3 regions of the Streptomyces sp. NPDC002671 genome follow, and region 2 is predicted to be linked to each of the others. Evidence: riboswitches for the same ligand, from Rfam matches in the RefSeq annotation. Region 2 holds a riboswitch; each other region holds the start of a gene.

Region 1 (7,778 bases), on a different contig from region 2:
GGAACTGCGGGAGCCGCCGCTCGCCGGGGGCGCCGTGCCGGTCCTCGGGCACGGCCTGAAACTGGTCCGCGACCCGCTCGCCTTCATGTCCCGACTACGCGACGACGGCGAGGTCGTACGCCTGAAACTGGGCCCCAAGACGGTGTACGCGGTCACCACGCCGGCGCTCACCGGAGCCCTCGCCCTCAGCCCCGACTACAAGATCGACGGCCCGCTGTGGGAGTCCCTCGAAGGACTGCTCGGCAAGGAGGGCGTCGCCACCGCCAACGGCCCCCGGCACCGCCGCCAGCGACGCACCATCCAGCCCGCGTTCCGCCTGGACGCGATACCGAACTACGGCTCGGTCATGGAGGAGGAGGCGCACGCGCTGACCGAGCGCTGGCAGCCCGGCGAGACCATCGACTGCACCTCCGAGTCCTTCCGGGTCGCCGTCCGCATCGCCGCCCGCTGCCTGCTGCGTGGCGAGTACATGGACGAGCGCGCGGAACGGCTGAGCATCGACCTCGCCACCGTTTTCCGTGGTATGTACCGCCGGATGGTGATCCCGCTCGGACCGCTGTACCGGCTGCCGTTTCCGGCCAACCGCGAATTCAACCGGGCACTGGCCGATTTGCATCTCCTGGTCGACGAGATCGTCGCCGAGCGCAGGGCATCTGGTCAAAGGCCGGACGATTTGCTGACGGCCTTGCTGGAAGCGAAGGACAACAATGGCGACCCCATCGGGGAACAGGAGATCCACGACCAGGTGGTCGCGATACTCACCCCCGGCAGTGAAACAGTCGCCTCCACGATCATGTGGCTGCTCCAGGTCCTCGCGGAACATCCGGAACACGCCGAGAAGGTGCGCGCGGAGGTCGAATCCGTGACGGGAGGCCGGCCGGTCGGATTCGAGCACGTCCGCCGGCTCACGTACACCAACAATGTCGTCACGGAGTCCATGCGGCTGCGGCCCGCCGTATGGATATTGACGCGCCGCGCGGTGACCGATACCGCACTCGGCGGCTATCGCATTCCGGCTGGGGCGGACATCGTCTACAGCCCCTACGCCGTCCAGCGCGACGGCCGCTCCTACGCCGACAACCTCGGCTTCGACCCCGACCGGTGGCAGCCGGAACGGTCCAAGGAGGTGCCCAGGTACGCCATGAGCCCCTTCAGCGTGGGCAACCGCAAGTGCCCCAGCGACCACTTCTCCACCACCCAGCTGACCCTGATCACCGCGGCGATCTCGGCGAAGTACCGCTTCGAGCAGGTCAGCGGGTCGAACGACACGACCCGGGTGGGCATCACCCTGCGCCCGCACAAGCTGCTGCTGACGCCCGTGTCCTGGTAGGACACGGACACGGACGCGGCACACAGCACGACCCACACCTGGTACCGGCGTGCGCTCAGGCGGCCTCAGGGCCCCGGAACGCGCGCCGGTAGGTGTGAGGGAAGGGCGGACTCAGAGGACTCAGAAGTCCTCGTCCAGGTCCACGGTGCCCTCGACCGCCACCTGGTACGCCGACGGACGGCGCTCGAAGAAGTTGGTCAGCTCCTGGACGCCCTGCAGCTCCATGAAGGAGAACGGGTTCTCCGAGCCGTACACCGGGGCGAAGCCGAGGCGCGTGAGGCGCTGGTCGGCGACGCACTCCAGGTACTGCCGCATCGAGTCGGTGTTCATGCCCGGCAGGCCGTCACCGCACAGGTCGCGCGCGAACTGCAGCTCGGCGTCGACGGCCTCCTTCAGCATGTCGGTGACCTGCTGCTGGAGCTCGTCGTCGAAGAGGTCCGGCTCCTCCTTGCGGACCGTGTCGACCACGTCGAAGGCGAAGGACATGTGCATCGTCTCGTCCCGGAACACCCAGTTGGTGCCGGTGGCCAGGCCGTGCAGCAGACCCCGGCTCCGGAACCAGTAGACGTATGCGAAGGCGCCGTAGAAGAACAGGCCCTCGATGCACGCGGCGAAGCAGATGAGGTTGAGCAGGAAGCGGCGGCGGTCGGCCCGGGTCTCCAGGCGGTCGAGCTTCTCGACCTCGTTGATCCACTTGAAGCAGAACCCGGCCTTCTCGCGGATGGACGGGATGTTCTCCACGGCCGCGAAGGCGGCGGCGCGGTCGTCCGGGTCCGGGAGGTAGGTGTCGAGCAGCGTCAGATAGAACTGGACGTGCACGGCCTCCTCGAACAGCTGGCGCGACAGGTACAGGCGCGCCTCCGGGGAGTTGATGTGCTTGTACAGCGTCAGCACCAGGTTGTTCGCGACGATCGAGTCGCCCGTCGCGAAGAAGGCGACCAGCCGGCCGATGAGGTGCTGCTCGGCGGGCGTCAGCTTCGCGAGGTCGGCGATGTCCGAGTGGAGGTCGACCTCCTCGACGGTCCAGGTGTTCTTGATGGCGTCCCGGTAGCGCTCGTAGAAGTCCGGGTAGCGCATCGGACGCAGAGTCAGCTCGAAGCCCGGGTCGAGAAGTTTGGTGTTACGGGTGGACATTACTGGCAGGCCTCGCAGGACTCGGGGTTCTCAAGGGAGCAGGCGACGGCGTCGGGGTCGGCGACCTGCTGCACGGGGATGGGGGTCTTGGCCTGCGCCTGGGCCGCGCGGGCGATCCGGGTCGCCGGGCGGGAGCGCAGGTAGTACGTCGTCTTCAGGCCCGACTTCCAGGCGTACGCGTACATCGAGGAGAGCTTGCCGATCGTCGGCGTCTCCATGAACAGGTTCAGGGACTGCGCCTGGTCGAGGAAGGGGGTGCGGGCCGCGGCCATGTCGATGAGCCCGCGCTGCGGGATCTCCCACGCCGTGCGGTACAGCCGGCGCACGTCCTCCGGGATCCACGCGAAGTCCTGCACCGAGCCGTTGGAGTCGCGCAGCGCCTCACGGGTGCGCGCGTCCCACACGCCCAGGTCCTTCAGGTCCTGCACCAGGTACGAGTTGACCTGGAGGAACTCACCCGACAGCGTCTCGCGCTTGAACAGGTTGGAGACCTGCGGCTCGATGCACTCGTACACGCCCGCGATGGAGGCGATGGTGGCGGTCGGGGCGATCGCGAGGAGCAGCGAGTTGCGCATGCCGACGGAGGCGATCCGCTCGCGAAGCGCCGCCCAGCGCTCCGGCCAGGTCAGCTCCACGTCGTAGTGGTCGGGGTGCAGCACGCCCTGGGCGGTACGGGTCTTCTCCCAGGCCGGCAGCGCGCCGTTGCGCTCGGCCAGGTCGGCGGAGGCCTCGTACGCGGCGAGCATGATCCGCTCGGCGATCCGCGTGGAGAGCGCCTTGGCCTCCGGCGAGTCGAAGGGCACACGCAGCTTGAAGAAGACGTCCTGAAGGCCCATCGCGCCGAGGCCGACGGGACGCCACTTGGCGTTCGACCGCCCGGCCTGCTCGGTCGGGTAGAAGTTGATGTCCACGACCCGGTCGAGGAAGGTGACGGCGGTGCGGACGGTCTCGTCGAGGCGCTGCCAGTCGATGTCCCCGTCGGCCACGAAGGCACCGAGGTTGACCGACCCCAGGTTGCAGACCGCCGTCTCGCCGTCGTCCGTGACCTCCAGGATCTCCGTGCAGAGGTTGGAGGAGTGGACGACATGACCCGGCAGGGCCGTCTGGTTCGCGGTGCGGTTGGCGGCGTCCTTGAAGGTCATCCAGCCGTTGCCGGTCTGCGCGAGGGTGCGCATCATGCGGCCGTACAGGTCGCGGGCCGGGATGGTCTTCCTCGCGAGGCCCGCCTGCTCCGCCTTGCGGTAGGCGGCGTCGAACTCCGCGCCCCACAGGTCGACCAGCTCGGGCACGTCGGCCGGGGAGAACAGCGACCACTGCTCGTCGGCGTTCACGCGGCGCATGAACTCGTCCGGGATCCAGTGCGCGAGGTTCAGGTTGTGCGTCCGGCGGGCGTCCTCACCGGTGTTGTCCCGCAGTTCCAGGAACTCCTCGATGTCGGAGTGCCAGGTCTCCAGGTAGACGGCCGCGGCACCCTTGCGCCGGCCGCCCTGGTTCACGGCGGCCACCGAGGCGTCCAGGGTCTTCAGGAACGGGACGATGCCGTTGGAGTGCCCGTTGGTGCCACGGATGAGCGAACCGCGGCTGCGGATCCGGGAGTACGACAGCCCGATGCCGCCGGCGTGCTTCGAGAGCCGGGCCACCTGGTGGTAGCGGTCGTAGATGGAGTCCAGCTCGTCCAGCGGGGAGTCGAGGAGGTAGCAGGACGACATCTGCGGGTGCCGCGTGCCGGAGTTGAAGAGCGTGGGGGAGGAGGGCAGGTAGTCGAGCCGGCTCATGAGCCCGTAGAGCGCGGCGACTTCGTCGACGGAACGGAGGGTGTCGTCCTCGGCGAGCCCGGCGGCGACCCGGAGCATGAAGTGCTGGGGCGTCTCGATGACCTTGCGGGTGATCGGGTGCCGGAGCAGGTAGCGGCTGTGCAGGGTGCGCAGGCCGAAGTAGCCGAAGCGGTCGTCGGCGTGCACGTCGACCAGCGCGTCGAGCCGCTCGGCGTGCAGCCGTACGAACTCGGCGGTGCGGTCGGCGACGAGGCCCTCGCGGTGGCCCACGGCGACGGACTCGGTGAAGGTCGTCACGCCCTGCGAGGCGGCCTCGGCGCGGATGGAGATCGTCAGCAGCCGGGCGGCCAGCCGGGAGTAGGCGGGGTCCTCGGAGATGAGACCGGCGGCGGCCTCCGTGGCCAGCTCGCGCAACTCCGCGATGACATCCGGCACGGCCCCGTTCGCGGACCGGCCGCGCAGCGCGGCGGCGGCGACCCGGCCGGGGTCGGCGTCAGGGAGGTCGGCGGTCAGCTCGGTCAGGGTCCGCAGCAGCGCGGTACCGGGACCGTCGTTCTCCACCGGGGCCGCGATCGCCTGGGTGGCTGAAGCCGGTTCGGCTGGCGCGATGGTCACGTGGGGCTCTCCCTCGCTCGGCACGGGGCCTGGCGGAGGGCAGGGGACGGCACGAGCGCGCACGGCGTCGCGTCCACCAGCCCACTCCGCGAGGCCCGGACGTCTGAAGACACCCGGACCGGACGGCCGGGCGCACGCTGCCGACAGGTCCTCGGACTGACGCGAGTGCGTTCCGCTTCAGGCGGCCACGCACAAGTACACCGTTGCGGGACAGTTCCGGATTCGCACCGGATTCCCCTGCGGCGACAGCGAGGACGAGCATACATCTAGTGCCGGGCTGTCGTGGCACCCCCACATGTTGTGTCTCATGCGTGGCGCGACGGCTTCACAGCGTCAACTCGTAGGTGAGGAGAGTGACGTCGTCGAGTTCCGGGACGGGGTTCCAGTCCCGTTCCGGCACGCGGACGAAGCGCAGGCGTTCGTAGAGGCGGTGGGCGGTGTGCATGGTGCGCTGGGTCGACAGGACGACCGCCGTGCAGCCCTCGGTGGCCCGTGCGCGCTGCACGCAGGCGCGTACGAGGGCCTCGCCGGCGCCCCGGCCGCGGGCCGCGTGGGCGACGGCCGGCATCCGGATCTCGGCCTCGCCGCGACGGGCGATGTCGGCCACCGGACCGCCGGACGGCACGAAGGCGACGCCGCCGAGGAGGGTCCGTGAGTGGGTACGACAGCGGGCCGCCGTGGTGCGTGGTTTTCGGCGGCCCGCTGTGCGTGTGGAAGTCCTAGGGGGTTGCAGTGGGAGCCAGTTCCGCCTGTGCCCCCGCATCGCCCGCGTCCGCCGTGTAGTCCTCCGGCCGCGTCTCGTCCAGGCCCTCGGGGGCCTTGACGGCCTTCAGGACGAGGGTGAGGGCGACCGTGACCGCCACGTTGAGCACGAACGCCGTCAGGCCGATGTAGCCGATCTCACCGATGCCCGGGATCTCCTTGGCGTTGCCGCCGAAGTGCTTCTGTGTCGGGGAGGCGATCCCGTACGCGGCGACCGTGCCGTACACCATGCCGGCCGCCCAGCCGGCGAGCAGCGCCCAGCGGTGGAACCAGCGCGTGAACAGGCCGCCGACCAGCGCCGGGAAGGTCTGCAGGATCCAGATGCCGCCCAGCAGCTGGAAGTTGATGGCCACTGTCTTGTCCATGGTGAGGACGAAGACCAGCGCGCCCACCTTCACCAGCAGCGACACGAGCTTGGAGACCCGGGTCTCCTGCCGGGGCGTCGCGTCGGGGTTGATGAAGTCCTTGTAGATGTTGCGGGTGAAGAGGTTCGCCGCCGCGATCGACATGATCGCCGCCGGCACCAGTGCGCCGATGCCGATCGCCGCGAAGGCCACGCCCGCGAACCAGTCCGGGAACATGTCCTCGAAGAGCTGCGGGATCGCCAACTGTGCGTTGGTGACCTTCACTCCGGCCGCGATCGCCATGAAGCCCAGCAGGGCCAGCAGGCCGAGCATGAGAGAGTACAGCGGCAGGATCGTGGTGTTGCGGCGGATCACCTCACGGCTCTTGGACGACAGGGTCGCGGTGATCGAGTGCGGGTACATGAACAGGGCCAGCGCGGAGCCGAGCGCCAGCGTGGCGTACGTCCACTGGCCCGCCTCCGGCGGGGTGAGCGCGCCGTGTGGCTTGCCGGTCGCCGGGTTGACCTGGCTGAGCGCGTGACTCGCCTTGGCGAAGACGTCGTCGAACCCGCCCAGTTTGATCGGGATGTAGATGATCGCCACCGCGATGACGATGTAGATCAGGGCGTCCTTCACGAACGCGATCAGCGCCGGGGCGCGCAGGCCCGAGGAGTACGTGTAGGCCGCGAGGACACCGAAGGCGATCATCAGCGGGAGATCCTTCACGAACCAGTTCGCACTCTCTCCGCCACCCACGCCCATCACGTCCAGCACCGCCTGGATGCCGACGAGTTGGAGCGCGATGTACGGCATCGTCGCGAGGATGCCGGTGACCGCCACGGCCAGCGACAGGCCCTTGGAGCCGAACCGGCCGCGCACGAAGTCCGAGGTCGTCACGTAGCCGTGCTTGTGGGACACCGACCACAGGCGGGGCAGGAAGGTGAAGATCAGCGGGTAGACCAGGATCGTGTACGGCACCGCGAAGAAGCCGGCCGCGCCCGCCGCGTAGACCGCTGCCGGTACGGCGACGAAGGTGTACGCCGTGTACAGGTCGCCGCCGAGCAGGAACCAGGTGATCCAGGTGCCGAACGACCGTCCGCCCAGGCCCCATTCGTCCAGCGAGTGCTCGTCGTCCGCCTTGCGCCAGCGTGCGGCGAGGAAGCCCATGACCGTGACGGCCAGGAAGAAGAAGATGCAGACGCCGAGCGCGACGCCGTTGACGCCGTTCTTCACCGGGCAGCACCGCCCTTCTGAGCGGCGCGGGAGCGCTGGTCGTGCTGCCACAGTCGGTACGCGGTCACCGTGAGCGCGGTGGAGATCAGCACCCAGAGCATCTGGTACCAGTAGAAGAACGGGATCCCGATGAACGCCGGGTCCGTCTTGGCGTAGGAGCCGACCCACAGCATCGCCACGAAGGGCGCGGCGAGGCACAGGCCGATGATCATCCGGATCGGTGTGACGAGCGGGGGTCTCACTTCAGGTGTTTCGGACATGCCGCGCCTCCGTACCCTCGTTGATCACCCGGGTGTTGATCACCCGTGTAATGCGCAGGCAATGTAGGCGACGGGATCACGGAAGCGGAAGACCTCGTCCGAATCTCGGTACCTGGAGTTGGTGTGCGTTCTGGTGTGCCGAATGGTCTGCGTTCAGCGGGTTCTTGGGAGGCGGGGAACACCGTGGTGTCGCTGGTGTGTGCCAGGCCGCGCAGCGGCCGGATGCTGTGGCCCGCGAGGCCAGTGTCGCCTGTCATGTGATGCCTGGCTCACCGATTTGGGTGATGGGTGGTGAACATGCGGTAGGCGGTCGTACGCATGTATA
Region 2 (7,778 bases):
GGACGTACTCCTAACAGGTCAGCATTCTTGATTGTCAGCCGTCTGTCAATTAGATTCCAAGGCACCTACGCCGGTCGGCAGGGGCCGGACGTACCGCAGGGAGGCCCGGTGAAGAACGCACCCGTACACCCCGACGCCGACATGACGATGTCCGTGTCACCGATCGGCTATGTCACGACGGACTTCCAACGTCCGCAGGACGCACCGCCGCAGGCCACCATGGCCTACGCCAGCCAGGGCCGGGTCGTCGTCTTCGACCGGTTCGCCGGGGGTCTTGAGGGGCTGTTCAGCGGGCAACACGTCTGGCTGCTCAGCTGGCTGCACAGCCAGACGGACGAGGAGGCGGCCCCGCTGAGGCTGACACCACGGGGCTGGGCGGGCACCGGGCGCACCACGGGGGTCTACTCCACGCGCACCCCGAACCGGCACAACCGCATCGGCCTGAGCCTGGTACGGGTCCGCGAAGTCCACGCCGACGCACTGGACTTCGAGGGGGTCGACCTGGTCGACGGCACCCCGGTGCTCGACATCAAGCCGTACTCGCACGGCTCCGACACACCGCCCTCCGCGGAACAGGGCTGACCTGGCAGAACTAGAGAACGCGCAACAACAGCTCGCGCAGTTCCTCGCGTTCGTCCCCCGACAGCGGAGCGAGGAACTCCTCCTGGACCAGATCGATCAGGCGCCTCAGCTGCCACAGCTGGGCCGCCCCGCGTTCGGTCAGATAGAGCGCGAAGGAGCGCCGGTCGGGGCCACGGCGGCGCTCCAGCAGGCCCGCGTCCTCGAGGTCGTCGGCGAGCCCCACGACCGTCGTACGGTCGATGCCCAGCCGGGCGCCCACGACCCGCTGGATCTGCCCCTCCTCCAGGCCCACGAGGTTCAGCACGCCGTAGTGGCGCAGCGTCAGGCCGAAGGGGATGAGCGCCTCATGGGCCCGCTCGGTGATCCGCTGGGACGCCTTGCGCAGCAGGAAGGGATAGGACTCCTTCACGGACTCGGGCAGCGTCACCAGGAAGGGCGGGTCCTGGCTCGGGGCCGGGCCGGCCGTGGCGTCACTCTGCGTCGCCATTCTTCACACCATCCCTTGACGTCGCCACCGAGCGGCCGACATACTCCAACTCGTCAGCATCATTGACAATCAGTGTATCAACTGAGCGCGCTCGGGCCAAGAGCGCGTACGGTCTGACGGCACGGTCTGACGGCCCCCGTACGCCTCGTGGAGCGCGGCACCTGCCCATACCGACCCCCCTGAGGAGTGCGGAGATGACCCGGATCGTTCTGGTGACCGGTGGCGGAACAGGCATTGGCAAGGCGACGGCGGCGGCCTTCGCGGCCTCCGGCGACCGGGTGTTCATCACCGGCCGGCGCGCGGAGGTCCTTGAGCGGACGGCCAAGGAGCTGGGCTCCCAGGTGACCGCCCTGGCCTGTGACGCCACCGAGCTGGAGCAACTGCAGGCGCTCACCGGTCAGTTGCCGGACGAGCTGAACGTGCTGGTCAACAACGCGGGCGGGAACCGGGACCTGGGCGCCGCGCCGGCCCGCGGCCTGCAGGCGCTCGCCGACAGCTGGCGCGCCAACCTGGAGTCCAACCTGATGGGTGCCGTGCTCACCACGGCGGCCGTCGACGGGCTGCTCGTCCGGGGCAGCACGATCGTGAACATCGGCTCTTTCGCCGCCGACCGCGGCGCGGGCTCGTACGGTGCGGCCAAGGCGGCCATGGGCAGCTGGAACATCGCCCTCGCCCGGCAGCTGGGCCCGCGCGGCATCACCTGCAACGTGGTCGCCCCCGGCTACATCGAGGACACCGAGTTCTTCGGCGGGACGCGCACCGACGGATTCCGGAAAGTGCGCCTGGAGGAAACCCTGGTGGGCCGCGTCGGAAACTCCGAGGACATCGCGCAGACCGTCCACTTCCTCGCCTCCCCGGAAGCCCGCTACATCACCGGGCAGGTGCTCCGCGTGGACGGCGGCGTCATTCCCACCCGCTGACAAGGGGCCCTTCCGGGCCATTGCCAGGAGCGTTCTGCCCACGAGACTTTCATGGCGGGGCGGGGGCGGGGGCGGGGGCGGGGGAGCCCCCTTCGGCTCTTTTCCATATGGGGGGATATATGGAATATCTGGTTCAGCGATCCGTGACGACCATTCGCGAGCGCTTCCACGAACCACTGTGCCTGGACGATCTCGCCCGCTCGGCCATGATGAGCAAGTACTACTTCCTGCGCCTTTTCAGTCGCGTCACCGGCGTGACCCCGGGACGTTTCCTGAGTGCCGTGAGGCTGTACGAAGCGCAGCGACTGCTGCTCACCACCTCGCTCAACGTGGCGGAGATATCCGTCCGCGTCGGCTACCGCAGCACCGGAACGTTCTCCCGGCGCTTCAGTGAATCGGTGGGGGTCTCCCCCACCCAGTACCGCCAGCACAACTGCGCGGAGGCCGTGTGCGATCCGCAGGCCCGCGCCTGGGCGGACCAGCCACCGGTGACGGCCGCGGCCGTCGGAACCGCCTCGCTCACCGGCACCGTCCGCGCGCAGGAACGGCCGCTGTCCGCCGCGTACCTGGGGCTGTTCGGCAGCCCGATCATGCAGGGCCGGCCCGTCACCGCCGCGTTCGCCACGGACGACTTCCGGATGTGCGACGTGCCGCCCGGTACGTGGTATCTGCATGCCGTGGCCCACTCGGCGGCGGTGTGGCCGGGCGAACCGTACGCCGAGCCGCCGCTGCTGGTCGACATGGCCGGCCCGCTGCGGATCGCGCCCGGGGCCCGGGTCACCGTCGACCTGTCCCTCCGGCCCTCCGACTGGACCCGGCCGCCGATACTCTCGGCCGTCCCCGGGGTCAGAGGCGCGCTCCTGCCCGTGTTCCACCCCGCGGGCAGGGCCGAGCCCGCCGCAGCCCTTCCCATGGCGCACCTCACGTCCGACTGACCGAGGTGCTGCACCCCGTACGGTACGAGCCCGAGTTGTACCGTGACGGGACACGGAAGACAGGAGGACCGCCCGCGTGACCAGCCGTGTCACCCTCATCTCCCCCGCGACCACCCCGTCCCTGCGGCGGGCCCGGTTCGACGACGGCGACTCGCTCGACGACGGCGGAGCGGCACAGGCCGAAGCGGCGGCAGGGCGGCTGCCCGCCGCCGGGCGTGTCCTCGTCTCCCCCACCGTGCGCTGCCGCGAGACGGCTGCCGCGCTCGGCCTCGGCGCCTCGGCGGAGCCGGCACCGGCCGGCCTGGACGTGGGCCGGTGGCGGGGCCGGACCCTCGAAGAGGTCGGCACCGCCGAACCCGAAGCGGTGGCCCACTGGCTGTCCGACCCGGGCGCCGCGCCGCACGGCGGGGAGTCGGTACGGGACCTGTGCGAGCGGGTCGCGCAGTGGCTGGAGGCGTGCGGCCGGGCCGACGGGCGCATGGTGGCCGTGGTCGAGCCGGAGGTGATCCGGGCGGTGACGGTGAACGTCCTGGACGCGCCCGGACCGGCGTTCTGGCGGATCGACGTCCCGCCGCTCACGGCGACGGAGATCACCGGCCGGTCCGGCCGCTGGAACCTGCGACTGGGGCACGCCCTGGGGGCCGTACCGGGTCAGTGAAGCGAGAGCGCCTGCCCCGCGGGGGAGGCCGCGGGCCTCGGCGACAGCAGCCGCTCGGCCAGTTCACCGAAGAGCAGACCGAAGCCGGACCACAGGGTGACCTGGATGGCCAGGGCGGAGAGCCGGAACCGCCACAGCAGGGTGGCCGAGAAGTCCTTCGGCACCTCGTTGATGACCGGCAGGAAGGCGAAGGCCAGCCCGATCAGGAGGACGTAGCCGGCCACCGACGCGACGGTGGCGTACCAGTTGCCCAGCGAGGGCGCTAGCCGCTTGCCGACGATCACGGCGGCGATCGCGAGGAGCACGCTGAGCAGCATCATCAGGAAGTACAGGGTGGTCCGCTTGCCGATCGTGTCCGGGTCGCCGACCGACGGCGGGCTCGCCGGGTACTTCAGGAACGGCACGACGTACACCGCGAGCAGCGCGCAGCCGCACAGCAGCAGCGCGGTCGCTCGCGGGGAGAAGCGGCCGACCCGGCCGAGGGCGAAGCAGAAGGCGAGCGCGGCGATGCCGCCGAAGGACACCCCGTAGACCAGGACACCGGTGGCGAGGCCCGCGGTGGACTGCAGGGAGCGGGAGACGACTTCCATCTCGTGCCCGTGGGAGTGGGCGTCTTCGTAGCTGATCGCGCTGTCGATGTTCGGCTCGCCGAGGAAGTAGGCGATGACGAGGGCGAGCCCGCCGGCCGCAAGGCCGGCGAGCATGCCCCGCACGAGGAGCTTTCTTACTGTTGCGGAGTTCATGTGAGTGCGGTGCCCCGGCCTCAGTGGCAGGGGAAACCGAGCAGGTGGCGGGCGTCGTGCACCCACTCGTGGACGTCCGTGCCGTTGAACACGGAGGAGGCGCCCTGTTCGGCACCGACGAAGTACAGCAGGACGAGCATCAGGATGCCGAAGAAGACCGCCCAGGGAGCGATGGCCTTCAGCGGCAGCGTGGCGGGTACGGCGGGGGTGGTGGCGGTCGGCTGGGCGACGGTCTGCGCCATGGCAGAACCTCCTCTGGGAGTTCGCGTCCCATCTCGGTGGTGCACAGGACGACAGCCACGGGTCTGACTAACGAGCCGCCAGGGGCGCCTCGCTCACAGTGGCGCGACCGTGCCGGATTCCCACCGGCTTCCGTCGTACCGTCGTCGATTCGGACAGACCGTACCGCGTGTCGCGTGCATGGCCAAGACCGCACCGGCGGACGTGATCTTCTTCTCTCGCCAGAATCCGTCCGCGCTCGAGTGATACGGAGTCAGAAGCGCCCGGCCGCGAAGAGGACGGCGGCTCCGAGCACGGCCATCCCCGCACCGGTGGCCAGCGCGGCCAGCCACGCACGCCACCAGCGCGGAGTCGCGGTCACGGCCGCCAACTCCCTGGGCCCGGACCCGGATTCGGCCCACAGATAAGCCAGAAAACCCGCCCCCGTGATGAGCCCGGCCAGGGCCCAGGCGGGGCCACTGGCCAGGCGGTGCCGCCGAGCGGTGAGCATCCGGGCCAGGACGACCACCCCCGTGAGGATCGCCAGGTACCTGAGCCACGTCCACGGCGTGAGCAGGACGTAGGCGACGGGCACCAGCAGGGTCAGGCCCCCGGCGCCGTACGTGGCGTCGAAGTCGCGGAACCGGATCCGCTCCGCGGAGGCGCCCGCCGCCCGGGTCACGGTCGCCCTGAAGTCGCGGGCGGCCTCGTCGGTGCCCGCGACGAAGCCGGCCGGACGGTAGACGTAACTGTGCTCGTCGAGCGGACCGGTGCTCCAGCGCACCGTGACATCCGTGCCCTCGGCGTCCATCTGCACCGAGTGCGTCCGGCCGGCCTTGATGTCCGCCACCAGCTCGCGCGTCGACCCGGAGGCCGGTACGACGCGCAGCAGCGTGGTGGCGAACGACAGCACGAGCACCAGGAGCAGCGCCCAGCGGGCCGGACGCCAGAGGCTGTCGGGCCGGGCGTCCGACAGTCCGCCAGGGCGCTGCGTCATCTCAGTGCACCTCCATGGTCCAGTAGTAGGTCTGGTACACACTGGCACCGCCGTAGCCCTGCTTCACGTCCGGCATCCCGAAGTGGATCAGTGAAGCGGTCCCCGTGTCGTTGAAGGCCGCGAACGCCACCGTGAAGCTGCGACTGCTGCGGTTCTCGTTGACCACCTGGTAGACCACGTCGTAGCCGCCGGTGAAGGCGTCGGGAGTCTCCGTACCGTGGTGGCCGTTGGTCGCCATTCCGAGCATGTCCTTCGGGAAGTTGCCCAGCTTCTCCCCCAGGTTCTTGCCGTCGACGTAGTCGTCCTGTCCGCCGAGGGCGTTGATGTCCGCGCTGAAGTCGTCGGCCTCAAGCTTCTCCTTCAGTCGCCGGATGATGCCCATGTTGTGCTTGTCCGTCGCCAGTTGCTGGGTGAGCGGGCTGCCGGCGTCGAACGGGACGTTCGCGCCCTTGCCACCCGCCCAGAGCTTGAGCAGATCCTGCCAGCTCAGCTGCGGTGAGTTGCCACCCAGGTAGTTGCAGGCCGCCATGGTGCCGGACGCGACGCTCGCACCTGCCTGGCAGGGGTGCCTGTTGCCGGCGATGGTCATGACGTACGCCTTGAGCTGGGCCGCGAGCGCCGAGTGCACCAGCTTCTCGTTCGAGTCGTCCTTCCAGACGTGGTGCTGGAGCGCTTCCAGGGCTGCCAGGCAGGCGGAGTCGCAGCCGCCGCCACCGCCGTGGTGGCCACCGTTACCACCGTCGCCGCTCGGGGGCGGCGGGATCGGGGGCAGGTCGCCGTACGTACCGTGGTCCCCGCTGCAGTACACCGGGTAGCAGCTTTCCAGACCGCTGGGGTCGCTGTTGTTGATCGGGTTGTCCGCGGCGTAGGTGTACCCGCCCAGTTCCTGCGGCTTGGTCGCCTCGAAGACGGGGTCGACGCTGATGAAGCTGCCCAGGGAGGGGTCGTACTTACGGGCGCCGACGTCGGTGTAACCGGTGCTCGTGTCCTGGGGTTTGCCGAGATAGGAGTGGGTCGGATCGGCCCAGGCCGTGGTGTTGGCGCTGGAGCGTGGCTGCCCGTAGGGCGTGTACTGCTTGCGGGCGACCTGCTGGGTGGTGGCGTCCATGGACAGGTTGGCCGTGCCGTGCGGGTCACCGAAGAGGTACTTCAGCCCGCCGCCGGACAGGCTGGAGCGGACCGCCATCGGCACACCGGCGCCGCCACCGTGCACGTAGGTGCGCACGGCACCGAGCAGCACGTTGGGGGTGACGCTGGTGTTGACGACGATCTCGGTGTCACCGGCGAACAGCGTGGTCTGACCGGGGTCGCGGCGGATCAGCTGGTTGCCGTCCGCGTCGTAGAGGTACTTGGTGGTCGACGGGCTGGTGCCGTCGATGTCCACCTGAGCCAGGTGGCCCTCGTCGTCCCAGGTCAGGGTCTGGCCCGGGCCGCTGGTGGGGGTCCGGGTGCGCAGGTTGCCGTCTTCGTCGTAGCCGAACTTCGTCGGGTTCGTGCCACCGGTGGTGGCGGTCAGGGTGTGCGGCTGCGCACCGGTGGAGTTGCAGCCCGTGGTGCAGCCGTCGGTGTAGCCGGTGGTGGATGTCGTGCCGGAGCTGCCGATGGCGTGGTCGACGCTCTGCTTGCGGTTGCCGATGGCGTCGTAGCCGAAGGACTGCCAGTACGAGCCAGGCGTTGTGGTAAGAGTGCTGGTCGTGGGCGGGTTGGCGGCGCAGTTGTCGTTGGCCGTCCAGGCGTCGGTGAGCCGGTTCAGCGTGTCGTAGCTGTAGCACTGCTGGTCGGTGACGGTGTTACCGGTCTCCGACTGCTGGTCGGTCGTGGACGTCGGGTTGCCCGAGGCGTCGTAGGTGTACTTGGTGTCGTCGACCGTCGGCCCGGGCGCCTGAGTACGGGTGATCAGACGGTCGGTCAGCCGACGCGTCTGGTCGTCGTAGCTGTAGGTGATCCAGGCCGGGTTGGTCGAGGCCCCCATGGTGATCTGCGAGGGCTCACCGTAGTTGGTGAGGACCGTGGCCGCCACGTAGGTGTTGATGCTGCTGCCCGTGGTGGTCGGGTTGCCGAGCGCGTCGTGGCCGTAGGTAATGACCTCGTTCAGCAGGCCCTGGGTGCGCGGGTCGCTCTGCGTGGCCAGCGTCTGGGTGTGCGTCGTGTACGTGAAGGTGGTCGTGTACGTCGACGGCAGCGGGGCCTCCGACGTGGGCAGGGTGATCTTGGTGCCGGTGGGCTTGCCGAGGCTG
Region 3 (7,778 bases), on a different contig from region 2:
CAGGGAGGCCAGGTCGCGGGTGAGCGCGATCTGGCCGGCGGCCGTGGCGTGCACGGTCAGCCGGGGCTCGGTCGGCAGGGGGCGGCCCGCGGGCGCCTTCAGGGCGGCGTCGCTGGCCATCCGGCCGGCGGCGACGGATGCCGCGCCGGCGGCCAGGACCGCGGTGACCGCGGCGGCTGTCGCTTTGACGGTGCGCACCCGTCCAGTGTCGTGGGGGTTCCCGGCACCGGCCAGCCGAACGAGTGGGGCGGGGCGCCGGAGGTCAGCCGCGCTGGCCGTATCCCTTCAGGCGTTCCGCCACCTCCGTCAGCTGGGTCTCGGTCAGCAGGGACGGGGTCAGGCCCGGGACCGAGGACGCCGTCAGCCACAGGCGGCACATCCACTCCAGCTGGGCGGTGCGGTCGTAGGCCTGGTCGAGGGTGGCGCCGTGGGTGATCGTGCCGTGGTTCTGCAGGAGGCAGCCGGAGCGGCCGGCCAGGGCGCGGAGCATGTTGCCGGCCAGCTCGTCCGTGCCGTAGGTGGCGTAGGGGGCGACGCGGACCCGGCCGCCGAGGGCGCTGGTCATGTAGTGGATCGGCGGCAGCTCGGACACGAGGGTGGAGACGGCCGTGGCGTGCACGGCGTGGGTGTGGACGACGGCACGCGCGTGGGTGGTGCGGTAGACCGCGAGGTGCATGGGCAGCTCGCTGGTCGGCACGAGCGTGCCGAGCACCTGCCGGCCGGAGAGGTCGACGCCGGTGACGTCGTCCTCGGTGAGCCGGTCGTAGGGCACGCCCGACGGCGTGACCAGCACGAGGTCCCCGACGCGCGCGGAGACGTTCCCGGAGGTGCCGACCACCAGCCCGTCGGTGACGGTCCGGCGGGCGGTCGCCGTCAGCTCCGCCCAGACGCTCGCCACGTCCGCCGTCTTTGGGTGCCGCTCTTCCGTCTGCCCCTGCTCTTCAGCCATGCGGCGATCCTGCCAGCCGTACCCCCGAACGGGCGGACAGGGGCGCGAAACGCCCGCGGACGACGCCGATCCCCCCGCCGCCCGGCATTCAATGATCTTTCCTGCCCACCGGGTGGAAGGACCCCGCCCGCTCGACCCCGGGAAGACGTATGGCTCGCAACCGCACACCCTTCCGCCGTGGCGCCGGAGTCCTCGCAGCAGCCACGGCCGCACTCGCCCTCACGGGCACCGCGACGGCGTACACCGGGCCGCCGCAGGAGATGGCGGGCCTGCCCCGGGGGCACGACGTCTCGTCCTATCAGGAGCATGTCGACTGGCCGGAGGCCGAGTCCAAGGGCGCGCGGTTCGTCTACGTGAAGGCGACCGAGTCCACGGACTACCAGAACCCCTACTTCGACCGGCAGTACGACGGCGCGCGCCAGTCGGGGCTGATCCGGGGGGCGTACCACTTCGCGCTGCCGGACACGTCCTCGGGCGCCCAGCAGGCCGCGTACTTCGTGCGGCACGGCGGCGACTGGCGGGCGGACGGCTGGACGCTGCCGCCGGCGCTCGACATCGAGTACAACCCGTACGACAAGAAGGACGAGTGCTACGGGCTGAGCAGCGCGGAGATGGTCCGCTGGATCCGGTCCTTCAGCGACGAGGTCCGGCGGGAGACGGGCCGCCGGCCGGTGATCTACACGACGGCCCACTGGTGGGAGGCCTGCACCGGGGACAGCCGCGCCCTCGCCGCGGACCATGCCCTGTGGATCGCCCGCCACGGCACCTCGGGCCCCGGGGAGCTGCCGGGCGGCTGGCAGGAGTGGACGTTCTGGCAGTACGGCACCGGGGGCGGGCTGCCGGGTGACCAGAATCTCTTCCACGGCTCGGCGGCCCGGCTGCGGGACTTCGCGCGCGGCCAGCAGCCAAGGGACGCCTGGGGCGAGAGGGGCGACCGGAACCCTGACACGCCGTTGCGGCAACCCTGAGGCCTACACCAGTTCACCTTCCGTTCACCCAGGTTGCCTACGGTCCAACAGCCAATGACCTCGAAAGATTGCCTGGGTAAATGGAAAGCTTCTCGCTGATCCTCGCGATTGTGGTGGTAACCGCACTCGCGTTCGATTTCACGAACGGTTTCCACGACACCGCCAACGCGATGGCCACGACCATCTCGACCGGTGCGCTCAAGCCCAAGGTCGCGGTGGTCATGTCCGCCGCACTCAACCTTGTAGGCGCTTTTCTCTCCGTGGAGGTCGCCAACACGATCTCCAAGGGGCTCGTCGACGAGAACGGCATCCGCCCCGAGGTCATCTTCGCCGCCCTGGTCGGCGCGATCCTCTGGAACCTGCTGACCTGGCTGGTGGGGCTGCCGTCCAGTTCGTCGCACGCCCTGATGGGCGGCCTGATCGGCGCCACCGTCGCCTCCGCCGGCTTCGGCGCCGTCCACGGTGACGTCCTGGTCACCAAGGTCCTGCTCCCGGCGGTCGCCGCCCCGATCGTGGCCGGCGGCGCCGCGATGCTCGCCACCCGCTTCTCCTACGGCATCGGCCGCAACGCCGACGCCGAGGCCACCCGCAAGGGCTACCGCGCCGGCCAGATCGCCTCCGCCGGACTGGTCTCCCTCGCGCACGGCACCAACGACGCGCAGAAGACGATGGGCATCATCACGCTCGCGCTGATCGCGGGCGGCTCCATCGCCCCCGGCTCGAACCCTCCCACCTGGGTGATCCTCTCCGCGGGCCTGGCCATCGCGCTCGGCACCTACATCGGCGGCTGGCGCATCATCCGCACCATGGGCAAGGGCCTGACCGACCTGGAGCCGAAGCAGGGCTTCGCCGCGCAGACCAGCGCCGCCACCGCCATCCTGGCCTCCTCCCACCTCGGCTTCTCCCTCTCCACCACCCACGTCGTCTCCGGCTCGGTGATGGGCGCGGGCCTGGGCCGCAAGGGCGGTGTGGTCCGCTGGTCCACCGCGACCCGGATGGCCGTCGCCTGGGTGCTCACCCTCCCGGCCGCCGCGCTGGTCGGCGCGGGCGCCGAGTCCCTCACCGACCTCGGTGACTGGGGCACCGCCGTCGTCGGCGTCTTCCTGGTCGCCGCGAGCGCCGCGATCTGGAAGTTCTCCCGCCGCGAGGTCGTGGACCACAGCAACGTGAACGACACCGACAGTGCAGAGCCGGCCGGCGTGGTGACCACCGCCATCGCCGCCGTGACCCCGCCCCCGGCGGGCACGGTCGCCGAGGACCTGTCGGCCACCGCCTGACCCCGAGCAACCCCGGTTACTAAGGAAGCATCATGAAGATCGACTGGGCGGCTCTCGGCTCCGTCTTCGGCGTCAGCCTCGCGTTCACCGTCGGCCTGGTGGCCCTGTTCACGCTCGGCGTCAACGGCCTGTCCCGCAGGGAGAGGGCCGCGGCACAGGGCAACTCCGCCGCCCTCGCCGTGACCGGCGCCTACGTCTGCTTCGCGGCCTGCGCGGCGGCGGTGGCGTACGGCATCTACCTGATCATGCACAAGGCCTGACCGACCGTCCGCAAGGTCCCGTAAGGCTCAGCAAGGCCCCGTAAGGCTCCTCACCGGCTCGCTCCGGAGAGGAGCCTTACGCATGCCCGCACGCCGTCCATGTGGGCCTCAGCACACTCTCCCCGTGCAGGTCAACGGCAAGTTGACGGCCGTTCCGGGCGCGTGGTGGACTGCCCAGGCCATGTACGGCGGCAAGAGAGGAAGCCGGTGCGAATCCGGCGCGGTCCCGCCACTGTCACCGGGGAAGAACACCCCGGGAGCCAGGAACTCTCACCGCCGGATCTCGTCGAACCAGGGCGTGGACACCCTGAGTGAGGACACATATCGCCATGCTCGGCCGCAGATCGAGGACCACCGCCACAACCGCCGTCGCTTCCGTGACCGGCTGAACCGATGGGTGCCGATCGCTCTCGCGCGTACGGCCGCTCCTACGCCTACGGCGCCGCCGCCGGGCTCCTCGGTGACCTGCTCCTCGGTGATCCGCGCCGCGGGCATCCGGTCGCCGCGTTCGGACGGGCGGCCACCGCCGTGGAAGGCGCGTTGTGGCACGACCACCGCGGCTGGGGCGCGCTGCACACCGCCGTCTGCGCGGGCGGCGCCGTCGCGCTGGGCGCCGCGGCCGAGCGCGCCGTACGCCGCTCCCCCGCCGCCACCGTCGCACTGACCGCCGCCGCCACCTGGGCCGTGGTCGGGGGCACTTCGCTGGCCCGGGAGGCCGGTGCCATCGGGCGCGCCCTGGAGGCCGGGGACACCGAGGCGGCACGGGCGCGGCTGCCTCATCTGTGCGGCCGGGATCCGCAGGCGCTCGACGCCGCCGGGATCGCGCGCGCGGTGGTCGAGTCGGTCGCCGAGAACACCTCCGACGCGGTCGTGGGCGCCCTGGTGTGGGGCGCGGTCGGCGGGGTGCCGGGGCTGCTCGGGTTCCGGGCCGTCAACACCCTGGACGCGATGGTCGGTCACAAGTCCCCCCGCTTCCGCCGCTACGGCTGGGCCTCCGCCCGCCTCGACGACCTCGCCGGCTGGCCGGGCGCCCGCCTGACCGCCGTACTCGCCGCGGTCGCCGGACCCGACCCGCGCGGCGCCGTCCGGGCATGGCGGGCGGACGCGGGCCGGCACCCGAGCCCCAACGCCGGGCCCGTGGAGGCCTCGTTCGCGGGCGCCCTCGGCGTGCGGCTCGGCGGGACCCTCTCCTACGGCGGGCGCGTCGAGCACCGGCCCGTGCTGGGCGGGGACACCGGACGAGCCGTCCAGGTCCCCGACATCGGCCGGGCCGTACGGCTCTCCCGCCGCGTCGGCCTGCTCGCGCTCGGCACCACGGTCGCCGGGCGCCTCCTCGTCAACAGCCTGAAGGGACGTGGGAAGTGAACGGGGGTCTCCTCGTCGCCGGCACCACCTCCGACGCCGGCAAGAGCGTCGTGACGGCCGGGATCTGCCGGTGGCTGGTGCGCCAGGGCGTCAAGGTCGCGCCCTTCAAGGCGCAGAACATGTCCCTCAACTCCTTCGTGACCCGCGAGGGCGCGGAGATCGGGCGGGCGCAGGCCATGCAGGCGCAGGCCTGCCGCGTGGAGCCGACCGCGCTGATGAACCCGGTCCTGCTCAAGCCCGGCGGCGAACAGAGCAGCCAGGTGGTGCTGCTCGGCAAGCCGGTGGGCGAGCTGAGCGCACGCGGGTACCACGGGGGGCGCCAGCAGAAGCTCCTCGGCACGGTCCTGGACTGTCTGGCCGAGTTGCGGGGCACGTATGACGCGGTGATCTGTGAGGGGGCCGGTTCGCCCGCCGAGATCAATCTGCGGCGGACCGACATCGTCAACATGGGCATCGCGCGAAACGCGCGGCTGCCCGTGCTCGTCGTCGGCGACATCGACCGCGGCGGCGTCTTCGCCTCCTTCTTCGGCACGGTCGCCCTGCTCTCGCCCGAGGACCAGGAGCTGGTAGCCGGGTTCCTGGTCAACAAGTTCCGCGGCGATGTCGGCCTGCTGGAGCCGGGGCTGGACATGCTGCACGGGCTCACCGGTCGGCACACCTACGGCGTGCTGCCGTTCCGGCACGGGCTCGGCATCGACGAGGAGGACGGGCTGCGTGTCTCCCTGCGCGGGACCGTGCGGGAGTCGAACGTCGCCCCGCCCGTCGGCGAGGACGTCCTTCGGGTCGCCGTCTGCGCGATCCCGCTGATGTCCAACTTCACGGACGTGGACGCGCTCGCCGCCGAACCGGGCGTCGTGGTGCGCTTCGTGGACCGGCCGGAGGAACTGGCCGACGCCGACCTGGTGGTCGTCCCGGGCACGCGCGGGACCGTACGGGCCCTGGAGTGGCTGCGGGAGCGGCGGCTGGCGGAGGCCCTCGTCAGGAGGGCCGCGGAAGGACGTCCGATCCTCGGCGTCTGCGGCGGCTTCCAGATCCTCGGCGAGCACATCGAGGACGAGGTCGAGTCGCGCGCCGGTGCCGTCCCAGGGCTCGGCCTGCTCCCCGTGCGGGTGCGGTTCGCCCGGGAGAAGACCCTCACGCGTCCGACCGGGGAAGCCCTCGGCGAGCGCGTCGACGGGTACGAGATCCATCACGGGGTCGCCTCCGTCGAGGGTGGAGAAGCGTTCATCTCTGATGACGAAGGACACAGCCTGGACGGCTGCCGGGTCGGCCAGACCTGGGGCACCCACTGGCACGGCTCCCTGGAGTCGGACGGTTTCCGGCGGGCCTTCCTGCGCGAGGTGGCCGCCGCCGCGGGCCGCCGCTTCGTGCCGGCCCCCGATACCTCGTTCGCCGCGCTGCGCGAGGAGCAGCTCGACCGGCTCGGCGACCTCATCGAACAGCACGCGGACACGGACGCGCTCTGGCGGCTCATCGAGTCGGGCGCGCCACAAGGACTGCCCTTCATTCCACCGGGAGCGCCCGCATGAGCACAGTGTTGTTGTTGTCGACCGCCGACACCGATCTGCTGGCGGCCCGGGCCTCCGGCGCCGCGTACCGGATCGCCAACCCGACCCGCGTCGACGTGGCCGCCGAGCTGCCGGGGCTGATCGAGGGCGCGGACCTGGCCGTCGTACGGCTGCTGGGCGGCAAGCGCGCCTGGGAGGACGGGCTGGCCGCGCTCCGGGCCTCCGGCATCCCCACCGTGCTGCTGGGCGGCGAGGCCGTGCCGGACGCCGAGCTGATGGCCGAGTCGTCCGTCCCGGCGGGTGTGGTGGCGGAGGCGCTGAAGTACCTGGTCGAGGGCGGGCCCGCGAACCTGACCGAGCTGGCCCGGTTCCTCTCCGACACCGTGCTGCTGACCGGCGAGGGCTTCGAGGAGCCGCGCAAGATGCCGGAGTACGGCGTGCACGGCGCGTACGAGCTCCGGGAGGGCCGTCCGACGGTCGGCGTGCTCTTCTACCGGGCCCACGAGCTGGGCGGCAACACCGCCTTCGTGGACACGCTGTGCGAGGCGATCGAGGCGCAGGGCGCCAACGCCCTTCCCGTGTACTGCGGTTCGCTGCGCGGCGCGGACGCCGAACTGTACGAGATCCTGGGCCGGACCGACGCTCTGATCGCCACCGTCCTCGCGGCCGGCGGCACGCACGCCTCGCAGGCCTCGGCGGGCGGCGACGAGGAGGCCTGGGACATCGGAGCCCTCGCCGACCTCAACGTGCCGGTGCTGCAGGGCCTTTGCCTGACCTCCTCGAAGAGCGCCTGGGACGAGTCCGACGCCGCCCTGTCCCCCATGGACGCGGCGATGCAGGTCGCGATTCCGGAGTTCGACGGACGGCTCATCACCGTGCCGTTCTCCTTCAAGGAGCAGGGCCCGGACGACGTGCCGGTGTACGTCGCCGACCCCGAGCGGGCCGGGCGCGTCGCCGGCATCGCCGTACGGCACGCGCGGCTGGGGCACAAGGCGAACGCCGACAAGAAGCTCGCGCTCGTCTTCACCGCCTACCCGACCAAGCACTCGCGGGTCGGCAACGCGGTGGGCCTGGACACGCCCGCGTCGGCGGTCCGCGTCCTGGACGCCCTCAAGGACGCCGGCTACAGCCTCACCGAATACCCCGACAACGGTGACGAGTTGATCCACCGGCTGATCGAGGCCGGCGGCCACGACGTCGAGTGGCTCACCGAGGACCAGCTGGCGGCGGCGCCCGCGCGCGTGCCGCTGGCCGACTACCGGGCGTGGTTCGACCGGCTCGACCCCGAGCTGCGCGACGCCATGCTGGAGGCGTGGGGCGAGCCGCCGGGCAGCCTGTACGTGGACGGCGACGACATCGTCCTCGCCTCCCTCCAGTTCGGGAACGTCGTCGTGATGATCCAGCCGCCGCGCGGCTTCGGCGAGAACCCGATCGCGATCTACCACGACCCC

The links. A riboswitch is a leader RNA that binds a small molecule or an ion and turns the genes downstream of it on or off. The one in region 2 is predicted to bind cobalamin.
Region 1: it holds a riboswitch for cobalamin, as region 2 does, so the genes downstream of both, ACWD35_RS16000 (ribonucleoside-diphosphate reductase subunit alpha) here and ACWD35_RS01715 (CbtB domain-containing protein) in region 2, are expected to answer to the same signal.
Region 3: it holds a riboswitch for cobalamin, as region 2 does, so the genes downstream of both, ACWD35_RS35715 (cobalamin biosynthesis protein) here and ACWD35_RS01715 (CbtB domain-containing protein) in region 2, are expected to answer to the same signal.

The regions. Positions count from the first base shown of each region.
Region 1 covers NZ_JBSFVU010000009.1:99,129-106,906, reverse strand. The annotation lists gene ACWD35_RS16010 (bifunctional albaflavenone monooxygenase/terpene synthase) at 1-1,330, shown strand, start outside; gene ACWD35_RS16005 (ribonucleotide-diphosphate reductase subunit beta) at 1,451-2,464, opposite strand; gene ACWD35_RS16000 (ribonucleoside-diphosphate reductase subunit alpha) at 2,464-4,854, opposite strand; cobalamin riboswitch at 4,980-5,116, opposite strand; partial or broken gene ACWD35_RS15995 (GNAT family N-acetyltransferase) at 5,180-5,500, opposite strand; gene mctP (monocarboxylate uptake permease MctP) at 5,574-7,193, opposite strand; gene ACWD35_RS15985 (DUF3311 domain-containing protein) at 7,190-7,453, opposite strand.
Region 2 covers NZ_JBSFVU010000001.1:389,872-397,649, forward strand. The annotation lists gene tsaA (tRNA (N6-threonylcarbamoyladenosine(37)-N6)-methyltransferase TrmO) at 109-582, shown strand; gene ACWD35_RS01690 (MarR family winged helix-turn-helix transcriptional regulator) at 593-1,069, opposite strand; gene ACWD35_RS01695 (SDR family NAD(P)-dependent oxidoreductase) at 1,264-1,989, shown strand; gene ACWD35_RS01700 (helix-turn-helix transcriptional regulator) at 2,133-2,924, shown strand; gene ACWD35_RS01705 (histidine phosphatase family protein) at 3,001-3,582, shown strand; gene ACWD35_RS01710 (CbtA family protein) at 3,576-4,325, opposite strand; gene ACWD35_RS01715 (CbtB domain-containing protein) at 4,346-4,567, opposite strand; cobalamin riboswitch at 4,604-4,725, opposite strand; gene ACWD35_RS01720 (hypothetical protein) at 4,819-5,541, opposite strand; gene ACWD35_RS01725 (RHS repeat-associated core domain-containing protein) at 5,543-7,778, opposite strand, start outside.
Region 3 covers NZ_JBSFVU010000032.1:34,629-42,406, reverse strand. The annotation lists gene ACWD35_RS35740 (alpha/beta hydrolase) at 1-198, opposite strand, end outside; gene ACWD35_RS35735 (class II aldolase/adducin family protein) at 263-949, opposite strand; gene ACWD35_RS35730 (lysozyme) at 1,099-1,917, shown strand; gene ACWD35_RS35725 (anion permease) at 1,998-3,194, shown strand; gene ACWD35_RS35720 (hypothetical protein) at 3,227-3,454, shown strand; cobalamin riboswitch at 3,603-3,744, shown strand; gene ACWD35_RS35715 (cobalamin biosynthesis protein) at 3,848-4,819, shown strand; gene ACWD35_RS35710 (cobyric acid synthase) at 4,816-6,348, shown strand; gene cobN (cobaltochelatase subunit CobN) at 6,345-7,778, shown strand, end outside.